DNA from 3 places in the Mesorhizobium sp. KACC 23794 genome. Region 3 is predicted to be linked to each of the others. Evidence: predicted binding sites of a transcription regulator. Region 3 holds the regulator's gene; each other region holds the start of a gene.
The links. The regulator LexA, encoded in region 3, represses DNA repair genes until DNA is damaged. The targets are predictions, from matches to a motif close to TGTTCNNNNTGTGTTCNG.

Region 1: ACSBOB_RS03200 (helicase-related protein) is a predicted target of LexA. The motif match lies at 2,622-2,639, and genes of this name have one in related genera.
Region 2: uvrA (excinuclease ABC subunit UvrA) is a predicted target of LexA. The motif match lies at 2,954-2,971, and genes of this name have one in related genera.

The regions. Positions count from the first base shown of each region.
Region 1 is NZ_CP197465.1:615,434-620,759, reverse strand. Features, by position in the region: gene ACSBOB_RS03215 (acetyl-CoA C-acetyltransferase) at 1-363, shown strand, start outside; gene ACSBOB_RS03210 (beta-ketoacyl-ACP reductase) at 732-1,454, shown strand; gene aqpZ (aquaporin Z) at 1,723-2,412, opposite strand; gene ACSBOB_RS03200 (helicase-related protein) at 2,789-5,326, shown strand, end outside.
Region 2 is NZ_CP197465.1:4,548,884-4,554,209, reverse strand. Features, by position in the region: gene uvrA (excinuclease ABC subunit UvrA) at 1-2,807, opposite strand, end outside; gene ACSBOB_RS22300 (hypothetical protein) at 3,533-4,669, shown strand; gene ACSBOB_RS22295 (hypothetical protein) at 5,033-5,296, opposite strand.
Region 3 is NZ_CP197465.1:3,711,776-3,717,101, reverse strand. Features, by position in the region: gene ACSBOB_RS18120 (ABC transporter ATP-binding protein) at 1-520, shown strand, start outside; gene ACSBOB_RS18115 (ABC transporter ATP-binding protein) at 517-1,305, shown strand; gene lexA (transcriptional repressor LexA) at 1,497-2,207, shown strand; gene ACSBOB_RS18105 (ComEC/Rec2 family competence protein) at 2,201-4,774, opposite strand; gene gltX (glutamate--tRNA ligase) at 4,931-5,326, shown strand, end outside.

The sequences.
Region 1 (5,326 bases), 3.1 Mb from region 3:
CGCATTGTCTCGTGGGCAACCGCCGGCGTCGACCCCTCGGTGATGGGCACCGGCCCGATCCCGGCCTCGCAGAAGGCGCTGGAAAAGGCCGGTTGGACGGTCGGCGACCTCGACCTCGTCGAAGCCAACGAGGCTTTCGCCGCGCAGGCCTGCGCGGTCAACAAGGGCATGGGCTGGAACCCGGACATCGTCAACGTCAACGGCGGCGCGATCGCCATCGGCCACCCGATCGGCGCATCCGGCGCCCGCGTCTTCAACACGCTGGTCTTCGAGATGCGCCGCCGCGGCGCCAAGAAGGGTCTCGCCACGCTGTGCATTGGCGGCGGCATGGGTGTGGCGATGTGTGTCGAGGCGATGAATTGACCCGGGGCGAATGGCGCGCGTAATCCAATTCGCTGAAGCCACGGAGCGATATCGCTGTCGTGTCTGTGGCCTCAACCACTATCCCGACGAGCCTTGGGGAACTGACGGCGATTCCCCGACATATATTATTTGCGATTGCTGCGGCGTTGAGTTCGGCTATGGCGATACCCACCAGTGGAATTGCGCGGCCATTCGAAAGCACTGGGTCGAAGTAGAAAATTGCCGATGGTCGTCGCCGAAATTGTGCCCGCCTGACTGGAGGTCGGCAGACCAGTTGCGTAGAGTTCCGCATGCGTTCAAAGGCGATGAGGATGACCTTTTGATTGCAAGAGCAGAGAAGCTGGCCAGTTAAACGGGAGGAGATGGACGTGGCACGAGTTGCACTGGTAACGGGTGGGTCCCGCGGCATAGGTGCTGCGATTTCAATTGCCCTCAAAAATGCCGGCTATCATGTTGCCGCCAACTACGCCGGCAACGAGGAAGCGGCGGCAAAATTCACCACCGAAACCGGCATAAAAACCTACAAATGGTCGGTCGCCGATTACGACGCCTGCGCCGCCGGCATAAAACAGGTCGAGGCCGATCTCGGTCCGGTCGAGGTGCTGGTCAACAATGCCGGCATCACCCGCGACGCGATGTTCCACAAAATGACGCCGCAGCAGTGGAACGAGGTCATAGGCACCAATCTGAACGGCGCCTTCAACATGACCCATCCGCTGTGGACCGGCATGCGCGACCGAAAATTCGGCCGCGTCATCACCATCTCCTCCATCAACGGCCAGAAGGGCCAGATGGGCCAGGCCAACTATTCCGCCGCCAAGGCCGGCGACATCGGCTTCACCAAGGCGCTTGCTCAAGAGGGGGCTCGCGCGGGCATCACCGTCAACGTGATTGCGCCCGGCTACATTGGCACGGAGATGGTGATGGCCGTGCCGGAAAAGGTGCGCGAATCGATCATCGCGCAGATCCCGGTCGGCCGTCTCGGCGAGCCCGACGAGATCGCCCGCTGCGTCGTCTTCCTCGCCTCCGACGAGGCCGGCTTCATCACCGGCTCGACGCTGACGGCCAATGGCGGGCAGTATATTACGTGAGCGTCAGGCAGATGGATTGATGCGATGGGTGAGCCCGTCGCATCATGGTTCCACGCCACACTCCGTCCAGCACCCCTCATCCGACCTCGCTTCGCTCGGCCACCTTCTCCCACAAGGGGAGAAGGTGGCCGAGCGAAGCGAGGTCGGATGAGGGGTGCCGGACCGAGCGCCGTAGTTCCGCCGAATGCCACAATACAACACGGCGGCGCATTGAACGCCGCCGTCTCGCTCGAAACACGCGCCCGGGCGACAGCCCGAGCGGCCAAAACTACTTCTTCTCGAACAGCGCCGAGTGCACGATGCCGGCCAGCGCGCCGCCGATCAGCGGGGCGACCCAGAACAGCCAGAGCTGCGCCAGCGCCGGGCCTTCCGCGAACAGCGCCACGCCGGTGGAGCGTGCCGGGTTGACCGAGGTGTTGGTCACCGGGATCGTCACCAGATGGATCAGCGTCAGGCACAGGCCGATGGCGATCGGCGCGAAGCCGGCGGGAACGTCGCCGGACGTCACCCGCAGGATGACGAACAGGAAGATGAAGGTCATGACGATCTCGATGATCAGCCCCGAGAGCATCGAGAACTTGCCGGGCGACGCGTCTCCATAGCCGTTGGAGGCGAAGCCGCCGACGCCGGCGAAGTCCGCCTTGCCGCTCACGATCGCATAGAGCACCACCGCCGCGACGATCGCGCCGACGACCTGCGCGACGATGTAAGGAATGACGTCCTTGGCCTCGAAGCGGCCGCCGGTGAACAGGCCGACGGTGACCGCCGGGTTGAAATGGCCGCCGGAAATGCCGCCCACCGCATAGGCCATCGTCAGCACCGTCAGGCCGAAGGCCAGCGCCACTCCGAGAAACCCAATGCCAAAACCGGGAAAGCCGGCGGCAAGCACCGCACTGCCACACCCACCCAACACAAGCCAGAACGTACCGATAAATTCAGCGATCAATCGCTTAGACATGGCAGAATTCCCTCCTTGACCACGGCGCACACTCTATCTCTGCGTGCAGGCAAAAAAAAGCCACAATTGAGAGTCCGCCAACGCCCGCCGGGGAGATTCCCCGGAGTCAAATTTGGATTCAGGATCAACACGATAGCGCGGACGAGGCTCGTCGGGAGCAAGATGGAACAAACCCTGAATCAGGTCGAGTCAGCGATTCGTCGCCGATTCGTTCCAGACTCGTTCCGCGAATCAACCGGCCGGTCCGGAACATAAGGCTTCCGTTTCCCGCCCGAAGTCCCTATTTCTGACGCACAGGGCGGGTTGCCGAAATCCTGGGCGAGGCTATCTGCGGGTGGCGCGCCGAAACCAAGCCGAAGGGCCGATTTCCGATCCGATGAATCTCCACCAGTTCAAGGCCGACCCGCTGATCCTCTCCGGGCGCGACGTGACCGCCGTGCTGGGACCGACCAACACCGGCAAGACCCACCTCGCCATCGAACGCATGGTCGCCCACGAGAGCGGCGTCATCGGCCTGCCGCTCCGCCTCCTGGCGCGCGAGGTCTATGCCCGCGTCTGCGAGAAGGTCGGTGCAAACAAGGTCGCGCTGGTCACCGGCGAGGAGAAGATCACGCCGGCTGGCGCGCGCTATTCAGTCTGCACGGTGGAAGCCATGCCGCGCGAGACGGACGCCGCCTTCGTCGCCATCGACGAGATCCAGCTCGCTGGCGACCTCGAGCGCGGCCACATCTTCACCGACCGCATCCTGCATCTGCGCGGGCGGCAGGAGACGCTGCTGCTCGGCGCCGCCACTATGCGCGGCATCCTTGAAAGATTGCTGCGCGGCATATCGGTGGTGACCCGGCCGCGCCTGTCGCACCTGGCCTATGCCGGATCGAAGAAGCTGACCCGCCTGCCGCGCCGCTCGGCCATCGTCGCGTTCTCCGCCGACGAGGTCTACGCCATCGCCGAACTGATCCGCCGCCAACGCGGCGGCGCCGCCGTCGTGCTCGGCGCGCTATCGCCGCGCACCCGCAATTCGCAGGTCGCGCTCTACCAGTCGGGCGACGTCGACTATCTCGTCGCAACCGACGCCATCGGCATGGGGTTGAACCTCGATGTCGATCATGTCGCCTTCGCCCAGAACCGGAAATTCGACGGATTCCAGTACCGCCCACTGACAGCGGCGGAACTCGGCCAGATCGCCGGCCGCGCCGGCCGGCACCTGCGCGACGGCACTTTTGGGGTCACCGGCCAGGTCGATCCGCTCGACGACGATCTGGTCGAGAAGATCGAGGGGCACGATTTCGAGCCGGTGAAGGTGCTGCAATGGCGCACCGCGCAATTCGACTTCTCCAGCCTCGACGCACTGCGCCACTCGATCGAGACGCCCACACCTGTCGAGGGCCTGACGCGCGCGCTGCCCGCCGTCGACGTCCGCGCCCTGGAACACCTCGCCCGCGATCCGGACATCCGGGACCTGGCGACAAGCAGGCAGCGCGTCGCGCTGCTCTGGGACGTCTGCTCGCTGCCGGACTACCGGCGCATCGCGCCGGCGCAGCATTCGGAGCTGATCGGCTCGATCTATGGCGACATCGCCCGGCGCGCCCATGTCGACGAGAATTACATGGCCGAGCAGGTGCGCCGTTCCGATTCCACCGAGGGCGATATCGACACGCTGTCCGGTCGCATCGCCCAGATCCGCACCTGGACCTATGTGTCGAACCGGCCTGGCTGGCTGGCCGATCCGCTGCACTGGCAGGAAAAAACGCGCGAGATCGAAAACAGATTGTCCGATGCCCTGCATGAGCGGTTGACGAAACGCTTCGTTGATCGCAGGACTTCCGTCCTCATGCGGCGCCTAAGAGAAAATACGATGCTTGAAGCCGAGATAGACCCGTCCGGAACCGTCACAGTCGAAGGCCACCATGTCGGCGACCTGCAAGGGTTCCGCTTCACCGCCGACCAGAGTGCCGGCGGCGAGGATGGCAAGGCGATCCGCGCCGCCGCGCAGAAGGCGCTTGCCGCCGAGTTCGAGGCGCGCGCCGACCGTTTCGCGCTGTCCGGCAATCACGACATCGCGCTGGCGTCGGATGGCATATTGCGCTGGATCGGCGCGCCGATCGGCACGCTTGCCGCGACTGAGGACGCGCTGAAGCCGCGCGTCATCCTGCTCGCCGACGAACAGTTGACCGGGCCTGCCCGCGACAAGGTGGCGGCGCGCGCCGAGCGCTTTGTCGCCTTCCAGATCGAGACTGCGCTGAAGCCGCTGATCGACCTGAAGCAGGCGGACCAGCTGACCGGCATCGCGCGCGGCATCGCCTTCCGGCTGGTCGAGCAGTTCGGACTGATCAACCGCCGCGACATCACCGACGAGGTGAAGTCGCTCGACCAGGAAGGGCGCGCCGCGCTCCGCCGGCTCGGCGTGCGCTTCGGCGCCTACCACATCTTCGTCCCGGCGCTGATCAAGCCCGCGCCGGCCAGCATCATCACCCTGCTGTGGTCGCTGAAGAACGACGGCAAGGACAAGCCCGGTTTCGGCGATGTCGTCCACATGCTGGCGGCCGGCCGCACCTCGGTGCTGGTCAACGCAGTGTTCGACAAGGCGTTCTATGCGCTAGCCGGCTTCCGCATCCTCGGCCGCCGCGCCGTGCGCGTCGATATTCTGGAGCGGCTCGCTGACCTGATCCGGCCCGCTTTGTCGTGGAAGCCCGGCGCGGGCCTTCGCCCCGACGGCGCCTTCGACGGCAGCGCCTTCCTGGTCACGCCGGCGATGATGTCGATCCTCGGCGCCAGTGGCGATGACATCGAGGAGATTCTCAAGGGTCTCGGCTACCGCTCCGAGCCCAAGCCTGCCGCCGACGTCAAGGCGCGCCTCGAACTGCTCGACATCGCCGCCCGCGAGGCCGCTGCCAAGGCAGCCGCCGACCGCGCC
Region 2 (5,326 bases), 840 kb from region 3:
AGTTCGCCGCCGCCGTCGCCGCCTTCGGGGCCTAGATCAAGAATCCAGTCGGCGGTCTTGATCACCTCCAGATTGTGCTCGATGACCACCACCGTGTTGCCCTGGTCGACCAGCTCGTGCAGCACTTCCAAGAGTTTGGCCACGTCGTGGAAATGCAGGCCGGTGGTCGGTTCGTCGAGGATGTAGAGCGTCTTGCCGGTCGCCTTGCGCGACAGTTCCTTGGCGAGTTTTATGCGCTGCGCCTCGCCGCCGGACAGCGTGGTGGCCTGCTGGCCGATATGGATGTAGCCGAGGCCGACCTGTTTCAGCGTTTCCAGCTTGTCGCGCACGCCGGGCACGGCGGCGAAATAGTCGACGCCTTCCTCGACGGTCATGTCGAGCACGTCGGCGATCGACTTGCCCTTGAACAGCACGTCCAGCGTCTCGCGGTTGTAGCGTTTGCCGTGGCAGACGTCGCAGGTGACGTAGACGTCGGGCAGGAAGTGCATTTCGATCTTGATGACGCCGTCGCCCTGGCAGGCCTCGCAGCGGCCGCCCTTGACGTTGAAGGAGAAGCGGCCGGGCTGGTAGCCGCGCGCCTTGGCTTCCGGCAGGCCGGCGAACCAGTCGCGGATCGGCGTGAAGGCGCCGGTGTAGGTGGCCGGATTGGAGCGCGGCGTGCGGCCGATCGGGCTCTGGTCGATGTCGATGACCTTGTCCAGGAATTCCAGGCCCTCGATGCGGTCGTGGTCGGCCGGGTGCTCGCGCGAGCCCATGATACGGCGCGAGGCGGCCTTGAACAGGGTCTCGATCAGAAAGGTCGACTTGCCGCCGCCCGACACGCCGGTGACGGCGGTAAACGTGCCGAGCGGGATTTCGGCCGTCACGTCCTTCAGATTGTTGCCGCGCGCGCCGACGACTTTTATGCGCCGGCCCTTCTTCATTTTTCGGCGCTCGTCGGGCAGGGCGATTTCCAGTTCGCCGGTCAGGTACTTTCCGGTAATCGAGTTCGGGTTGGCCATGATCTCGGCGGGCGACCCTTGCGCGATCACGCGGCCGCCATGGATGCCGGCGGCGGGGCCGATGTCGACGACGTAGTCGGCGGTCAAAATGGCGTCCTCGTCGTGCTCGACGACGATGACCGTGTTGCCGAGGTCGCGCAGATGTTTCAGCGTGTCGAGCAGGCGGGCGTTATCGCGCTGGTGCAGGCCGATGGAGGGCTCGTCGAGCACGTAGAGCACACCGGTGAGGCCGGAACCGATCTGGCTGGCCAGCCGGATGCGCTGGCTCTCGCCGCCCGACAGCGTGCCGGAATTGCGCGCCATGGTGAGGTAGTCGAGGCCGACATCGTTGAGGAAACGCAGGCGCTCGCGGATCTCCTTGAGCACGCGCACCGCGATCTCGTTCTGCTTGGCGTTGAGTTTTTGCGGCAGCTCGGTAAACCATTGATCCGCCTTGCGGATCGACATGTTGGAGACCTCGCCGATATGGCAGCCGCCGATCTTGACCGCCAGCGACTCCGGCTTGAGGCGGAACCCGTTGCAGGCCGGGCAGGGGGTGGCCGACATGAAGCGCTCGATCTCCTCGCGCATCCAGGCCGATTCCGTTTCCTTCCAGCGGCGCTCGAGATTGGGGATGACACCCTCGAACGTCTTGGTGGTCTTGTAGGAGCGCAGGCCGTCATCATAGTTGAAGGTGATCTCGCGCTCGCCGGTGCCGCGCAGCACGGCGTGTTTCGCTGCGTCCGACAGGCTGGAAAACTTGTCGCCGAGTTTGAATCCGTAGGCTTTTCCAAGCGCCTCCAGCGTCTGCGCGTAATAGGGCGAGGTGGATTTCGCCCACGGGCTGACCGCGCCGTCGCGCAGCGTGACATTGTCGTCCGGCACGATCAAATTCTCGTCGATGGCGCGCTGGCTGCCGAGACCGTCGCAGGTCGGGCAGGCGCCGAACGGGTTGTTGAAGGAGAACAGGCGCGGCTCGATCTCGGGGATGGTGAAGCCCGAGACAGGGCAGGCGAATTTCTCCGAGAACAGAATGCGTTCGTGGGTTTCGTTGGCGGATTTGTTGACCGCGTCGTCGCCGGTCTGGCTGGCGTCCAGCGGCTTGTCGGCGAACTCGGCGACGCAGAGCCCGTCGGCGAGTTTCAGCGCCGTCTCGATGGAGTCGGCCAGCCGCGCGGAAAGATCGCCGCGCACCACGATGCGATCGACGACCACGTCGATGTCGTGCTTGTATTTCTTGTCCAGCGTCGGCGCCTCGGCGATCTCGTAGAAGGCGCCGTCGACCTTGACGCGCTGAAAGCCCTTCTTCTGCAGTTCCAGCAGCTCCTTCTTGTACTCGCCCTTGCGGCCCCGGACGATCGGCGCAAGCAGGTAGAGCCGCGTGCCTTCCGGGAGCGCCAGCACGCGGTCGACCATCTGGCTGACCGTCTGGCTCTCGATCGGCAGGCCGGTCGCCGGCGAATAGGGAATGCCGACGCGCGCATAGAGCAGGCGCATATAGTCGTAGATCTCGGTGACGGTGCCGACCGTCGAGCGCGGATTGCGCGAGGTCGTCTTCTGCTCGATCGAGATGGCCGGGCTCAATCCGTCGATCTGGTCGACGTCCGGCTTCTGCATCATTTCCAGGAACTGCCGGGCATAGGCCGACAGGCTCTCGACATAACGGCGCTGGCCCTCGGCGTAGATGGTGTCAAAGGCGAGCGAGGATTTTCCGGAGCCCGACAGGCCGGTCATCACGACGAGGCTGTCGCGCGGCAGGTCGAGGTCGACATTCTTCAGATTGTGCTCGCGCGCGCCGCGAACCGAGATAAATTTGTGGTCGGCCATGCCGCTCCGCCGCCTGTCCATGATCGTGGGTCCTGGCCGGCCCAGATGGAACCGCCTTCGCCTATGTAGGTATGCCGGCCGCCGTGTCGAGGCACGGCGCCGCCAAAGGCGGATTTAGGCGTCTTTGGCGGGAGAGGGCAAGTGAAAAGAACAAAGGCCGAACAACCCTCCTGACAAAGCGGTTGGGCCAGAAAGGACGGCGCCAGTGTCGATCACATTTGCGCCGGCTCATCATCTTGGGTTGACGCGGCGGCCAGGGCTTGGCACACTCCAATCGTCCTCCGGGTGAGAGGCCAGCGCAAGCGGCCTGGAATGGCGGAAGCCGGATCTGCGAGACGCCGCAGCTCGTCCCTGGTTGGCATTGGTCGAACGGTTACAGGAGCGAGGTATGACTCCACCGGATAGTTCCAACAGGCTCCGCGCCTGAGACGGAGCCAGCGGCAGCGAGCGGCCGGGATGAAATCCGGCAGGCAAGACTGGCCGTTTCCCCCACAATCAGAGACTGCTGGTCGGGTCGTCGGCTGACGCCGCGAAGCACCCGAATTCAAAGCCGGTAAAAGATTCCCGGCAGGGGTAAAATCCCACAAACCCTGTTCGCTCGGACGAGCGGACAGGGTTTTATCGTTGTGGATGATCGCGCAGCCAGCCTGTTCCTGTCATCGCGCTTCCTTTTTCGCCGGGTTAAGCTGCGCGTCGCCCAGCGTCCCGATATTCGGCAGGAACAGATGTCCAAAAACCATGAACTCGCCGGCCTGATGAAATGGTCGAACCGGGAGGAATGGCAGGATCTGTTCGACGAGGTGTTCGACGAACATTTCGGACAGGCCCTCGACGATTACGGCATCGACCACGAAAAACTCGAGGAATTGATCGGCGAAGCCGAGATGAGCAATCTCTGGGGCTGCGCTTTCGAGGATTTCCTCACCCGGCCGGCTTCCGAGGAGGACGAGCGCACGATCGTCGACGACTATCTGAAGCGGCGCGGCTGGAAGGAGTCGCCCTCCGCCCGCCGCTACATGGAGGCGCTGCGCGACTCGCTGTTCAGCCTCTATGAGGTCAGCGAGATCGTTCCCGGCCAGTCCATGCTGCTGCGCGATCTCATTCGCGGCGGCGAACCGGTGCGTGTCACCGAGCATACGGCGACGCGCAGGTTGCAGACCCTCGATCGGCTTGGCTGCCGGGTCGTCGAGGTCGCCGGAAAGCACCGCCTGGCAGGCGGTTTGGCCACGTTCAGCGAGGCTGCCTATGCCGAGGTGATCGAGACAATTTCCGATCCGATGAAGAGGATTGGCGATGAAGCGTCGAGGCAGGAGCTTCCGGCCGGTGACGAGGCGGAAGGGGTCGACTTTTCGGAACTCGCCCGAATGATCTACCTGCACGGCTCGGCGCCGGAATTCACCGCGATCTGGCTGGAGGACAGGCTGAACGGCAAGATCGACAAGGTGCCGCCGCCGCGCTTCAACAGCGACGGCGAGGCGCTTTCATTTCATACGATCCGCTATCCGCTGACCGTCGGCGCCACGCCGGAGGCGATCGCCGGCCGGCTGGACCAGGCATCGGAACTGCTGCGGCAGGATGACGGCCTCTGGAACTGGGTGGAGGCCGCTGCCGCTTCGGCTGCGCCGTCAGGCAGAGGGTCGTATGTCGAGGACGAAAAGCTTCACATCACGCTGGACGACGGCACCGAGGTGCTGGCCTCGATTGACCTGCAAGGCCAGGCGCTGATCCTTTCCGCCAACTCGAAGCCGCGCGCCGATCGGGCGAAGGTCATGCTGAAGTCGATCCTCAAAGGCCAGATCGGCCAGCCGCAGACACAGATCCACAGCTATGAAGAACTTTCCAATCCCGACGATGGACCTTAGTCTTCGGCAGACGAGGTCCTTGCACGGCTGCTCGACCTGCCGCTGGAAGTCCTTGATGATGTGAGCCCGCGCGGGGCGGCCCGCACCGAGAATGGCCGGCCCAAGGTTGCCGAATGGCTGGAAGGCATAGAGACGTGGATGGCGGGAGAGCCGGGATACGTCGGTTATGATTTCGATCGGATATGGCAGGAACTTGGCGCCGCCGACCTCCGGAAGAAAACGAAATGAGCCTGTGCGGCTGCTGCCTAACCGCCTTGCATATTCAGGCAGCCGCGCAGGATTTTTCCGCGAGCGGCGGAATAGCAGGGCGGACTCTCGCTCTTCGGCTGTAAACGGCGAGGCTCGGCGGGCGCTGTTGGCCGGTCAGCGCGGCGTTCCCGGCAGCGTGCCAGCGCGGATGTCGACCCGCATCTGCCCGGATATCTTCACGTCCCAGTCGCCCATGCGGACGAAGCCGTCCCCGTTCTTGCCCGCCTGTTCCAGCGGCTCGGCGAGCGGTTTCACGATCGGTTCGGGCTGCTTCACGCCGGGCAGGGCGGTCTTGGCCGCCGGTTGATCGGCGAGTGCCGGCGAGGCGGCGACCGAAGCGGCCAGGACGAGAGCGGAGCAGACGGAAACGAAGGTCATGCCGTGACTATAGGAACGATGCCGGCGAAA
Region 3 (5,326 bases):
GATGACCGTCGGCCAGCAGATCGAGGAGGCGTTTCGGCTGCATGTCGCAAAAGATCGGGCGCTTGCCCGCGCAAAAAGCATCGAGGCGCTGAAGGCGGTCAAGATCCGCGATCCGGAGGCGGTCTATCACCTCTATCCACACCAGCTTTCCGGCGGCATGGGCCAGCGGGTGATGATCGCGATGATGCTCATCCCCGAGCCGCAACTGCTGATCGCCGACGAGCCGACCTCGGCGCTCGACGTGACGGTGCAGTTGCAGGTGCTCGCCATCCTCGACGACCTGGTGCGCGAGCGCGGCATGAGCCTGATCCTGATCAGCCACGACCTCGGCATGGTGTCGGCCTTCTGCGACCGCGTGATGATCATGTATGCCGGCAAGGTCGTCGAAACCGTCAAGGCGAGTGAACTCCACCGGGTCCAGCATCCCTATGCCAAGGGGCTGCTCGCCTCCTCGCCGCGGCTCGGCGACGACCGGCCGGAACTGCCCGTGCTGCAACGCGATGCGAGTTGGGCAAGATGACCGCGCCGATGATCGCGATCGAAAACCTCGGCATCAGCTTCGGCAAGGGCGCGCGCCGGCTCAGCGCGGTCCGAGAGGTGTCGGTTTCGATTGAGGAGGGCGAGGCGTTCGGTCTGGTCGGCGAATCCGGTTCGGGCAAATCGACGGTGCTCAACGCGATCGCCGGGCTGATCGGCGACTACTCCGGGACCATCCGCATCGGCGGCACCGTTGTCGCGCCGACACGCAGCCATGCGCAACGACGCTTGATCCAGATGGTATTCCAGGACCCGTATGGCTCGCTGCACCCGCGCCATACCGTCGACAAGGTGCTGTCCGAGCCGGCGCGCATCCACGGGCTGCCCGACGTGGAAAAGCGTGTCGAGCGCGCGCTGGCCGATGTCGGGCTGAAGCCGGAACACCGCTTCCGCTTCCCGCACCAGCTTTCCGGCGGCCAGCGCCAGCGCGTGGCGATCGCCCGCGCCATCATTTTGGAGCCGCGCGTGCTTCTTCTGGATGAACCGACCTCGGCGCTCGACGTGTCCGTGCAGGCGGAAGTGCTCAACCTCTTGCGGCGCCTGCGGCGCGAACGCGGCTTCACCACCATCATGGTCAGCCATAATCTGGCTGTAGTTTCCTACATGTGCGACCGTGTCGCGGTGATGAACCGCGGCCGCATTCTCGAGACCTTGGCCAGCGCCGACCTGGCCGCCGGACGGTTCGAGCATGCCTATACGCGGCAGCTTTTCCGCGCCAGTTCGGGTTACGACCGTGAGTTGCTGCAATATCTGTGGGAAGAGGCCTGAACTCGAACACCATGCGCGCGGACAGCGTCAGCCTGCCTCAGACCTGGACGCGATTTGCCATCGCAGATTCTTGATTTCCGCATCATGGTTGCCCCCGTCTTAACCCGATATTTAACGGTTGCGGAACACAACTGGAACAGATAGTGTTTTGTTCTGGTTTTGTTTTTGGTGTGATTCTTGACGGGGCCAAGATGCTGACGCGCAAGCAACACGAACTCTTGCTATTCATCCACGAGAGATTGAAGGAGTCCGGCATTCCTCCCTCCTTCGACGAGATGAAAGAAGCCCTTGATCTGGCGTCGAAATCCGGAATCCATCGGCTGATCACGGCGCTGGAGGAACGCGGCTTCATTCGCCGGCTGCCGAACCGGGCGCGGGCGCTGGAAGTGCTTCGGTTGCCGGACTCGATCGCGCCCGGCCTCAATGCGGCGAGAAAATTCTCGCCGAGCGTGATCGAGGGCAGCCTTGGCAAGCGCCCGGCGGAACCGTCCCGCGTCGCCGGCAATGACGATTCGGGTTCCGGGATATCGATCCCCGTCATGGGCCGCATCGCGGCCGGCGTGCCGATCGATGCGATCCAGCATCGGACGCATTCCATATCGGTTCCACCGGAAATGCTGTCCGGCGGCGACCATTATGCGCTGGAGGTCAGGGGCGATTCGATGATCGAAGCCGGTATCCTCGACGGCGATACGGTGATCATCCGCAACGCCAATACAGCCATGCCCGGCGAGATCGTCGTGGCGCTGGTCGACGACCAGGAAGCAACGCTGAAGCGTTTTCGCAGGAAGGGCGCTTCGATCGCGCTCGAAGCTGCTAACCCGGCCTATGAGACCCGCATCTACGGTCCGGACCGCGTTCGCGTTCAGGGAAAACTGGTCGGGCTGATCCGCCGCTACTGATTTTCCGGCGGCGCCTGCGGGCGCGCCTTGCCTTGGTAGGGCGGAAGCCCGCGAGCCTCGCGCGAGAATATTCTGTGTCTGTGCCATGGGCGGTCCGGCGAGCGGATGGCGAAACGAACTTCACCGGGTTGCCCGTCGCTGGACGGCAGGTGGACCGCCGCGCTGCCATGCCGGGCGAGGTCGCGTTTGGTGACCACGGCAACGGCAGGGTTGGCACATTTCAGCGGCACGGTCGCGTTGTCGAGGATTATGACGCCGGCAAAAGAACAGGCGATCCGCGCTTCTTCCGGATCGGATGTGTGGATGATGGCGATGCCTGACGGATGCCATGCGACGCAGGTGACGTCGTCGCACAGGAAGGCGCTCGATGAATCGTCCGCGCCCCCGTCTGTTGCATCCTCGAATGACGCAACGGTTAGATTCCCGGCATAGGGGTTTTGAACCAAGGCTATCCGCCTTGACGATAAGGACCCACCGGGCGAAGGGCCATTGCCCTCGTCCCTGCCTGCATTGCTTTTCTTGTAGACGGCCTTCGCCGTCTTGACGCCTGCGGAAGGCGCTGGCGGATCGGGACCGACATCCCTGGTCGGCTTGTGAATTCCATAGGCCTGCAGCGTTCTTTTCCAGTTCTCGGCTGTGAAGGCGTTGGGCCGTGGCCTGTTGACGGCCATCAGGCTCTCGCTGGTGCGATAGCCCACCAGCCGCCCGTCCTCCGATATCAGCACGTCGGGGGTGCGCGTCGCGCCGAGCGTCAGCAGGCCGGCAAGCGCGAACGGCAGCGCGAGAAACCGCAGCCACGTCGTCGCCACTGTCGCCACGATCAGCGCGATGGTCAGCAGCACCACGGACTTTCCCGATATCAGGCCAACCGCGTCGATCGGCGAACGCGCCGAAAACCATTCCGCCACAACGATCATCGCCGTGATGCCCTTGCCCATCACGTCCAGGAACGGCCCGTCGAGGCCGAATGGCATGGCGACTGCCGCAAGCACTGCAAAAGGCACGACCAGCAGCGACACGATCGGCATCGCGGCGAGATTTGCGGCGAGGCTCAGCGGCGCGATCCGCTGGAAATGATAGGCGCCGAAGGCAGCCGTGGCGAGGCCGGCGACCAGCGACGTCAGGAGCAGCCCGACGACCAACGCGCCGACATGCCGCGCCGCGATCGAAACCCATCCTCGTTTCGGGTGGTGGAAAGGTCCGGACCCGGTGCGCCGTTGCGTCCAGAATGCGTAGGCGCCGACAAGGGCGGCCGTCGCCGCGAAGGACATCTGGAAACTTGGACCGATCGCCTCGTGCGGGGTGATCGCCAGCACGATGATGGCCGAGATGGCCAGGTTGCGCATGGTCAGCGCCGCCCGGTCGAACACCAGCGCGATCAGCATGACGGCCAGCATGAGGAAACTGCGCTGCGCCGCGACCTCGCCGCCGGAGATCGCAAGATAGGCGGCAATCGCGACAAGGCCGGCCAACGCCGCATATTTGCGGACCGGCCGGCGCGACGAAACGCCGGGGAAAAGCGCGAAGCCCGCCCTCAGCGCCGCGATCACCACGCCGGCGACCAGCGCCATATGCAGGCCGGAGATCGAGATGATGTGATAGAGGCCGGTGCGCCGCAGCGCCTCGCTGACGTCGTTTGGAATGCCCGCGCGCACGCCGACCACCAATGCGGCGGCAATCTCGCCTTCGGCCCCGCCGATCCTTTGCCGGATCCTCGCGGCGATTGTGTTGCGGGCATTCTCGATGAAGGTGCCGACCGAAGCGGAGAAACCAGTACCGGGTTCAGCGACGATGTCCGGGCCTTTCATGAAATAGCCGCTGGCGCCGATGCCGTCGAAATAGCTCTCGAACGAGAAATCGTAGCTGTCGGGACGCACCGGCCCGGAGGGCGGACGCAGCCGGACGAGGCCGTTGATGATCGACCCCGCCGCCACGCCCGCCGGCGCGTGGCGCGCGGTGGCGCGGATACGTTCGGGTGCATATCGCAGTTTCGGGCGCTCGGTCGACATCAGGTCGATGGTCAACCGGGCACGGCCATTGGAAAGCGGCTCGATGGCGACGACACGGCCGGTGATACGGGTCGATATGTCGCCGCCGAGTATGCTGGTGCCGGCCCGCCAGGTTTCGCCCTTGGCTAGCAATGCGCCGCAGAGCGTGAGCATGACCGCCAGCGCCGCCAGTTGCCCTGCCGTATGGCGCCGCAGAAGCACCGCCGTGCCCAGGGTAGTCAGGACGCCGGTTGCAAGAGTCACGAAAGCCGGCTCGGCCGGAAGGCTGAAATACAGGAAGGCGCCGGCTGCGAGAAACACCGGCACCAGCAGGAACAACGTGCCGCGTTCCACTTCCAGCGCGGTCGCGTTTCGCAAGGCAACGGCCGCCCGGGAGGCCATGACCGGCACGGGCGGCAAGTGTGCTCCGCTGCGCCACCATTGTTCCAGCCGGGTCTGGCGCCGGGGGATGACGACAAGTTCGCGGGATGGCGAAGCGACAAGGTGGGCGGCGGTCTCCATGTCCGTTTTCCGGAACAGGAACCGCTCGTCCAGGTCGCCCGCGGACACCTCCGACATGGCCTTCATCCAGCCCGCGCCAGGGCTTCATGGCGCATTGCGCCAAGCCGCGTCTGCGGCCTTGCGCGCCCGACCTTCTATGCTACATGAACGCCAGCAATTTTCCATGCACCGTCAGCGCGAACGCGCAGGGCGGGCCTCTCTTCGGAAATCTCGATGTCCCGCCCCGTCGTCACACGTTTCGCTCCCTCGCCTACCGGCTATCTCCATATCGGTGGCGCGCGCACCGCGCTGTTCAACTGGCTCTATGCCAGGCATACCGGCGGCCGGATGCTGCTTCGCATCGAGGACACCGACCGTGAACGCTCGACCGATGCGGCGACGGCTGCGATCCTCGACGGTCTGGCATGGCTCGGCCTGAAGTGGGACGGCGAACCGATTTCGCAGTTCGAGCGCGCACCGCGCCACCGCGAGGTGGCCGAGGACTTGGTGCGCATTGGCAAGGCGTATCATGCCTACGAGACCCCCGCCGAACTCGACGCCATGCGCGAGAAGGCACGTTCCGAGGGTCGCCCGCCCCGCTATGACGGCAGTTGGCGCGACCGCGACCCG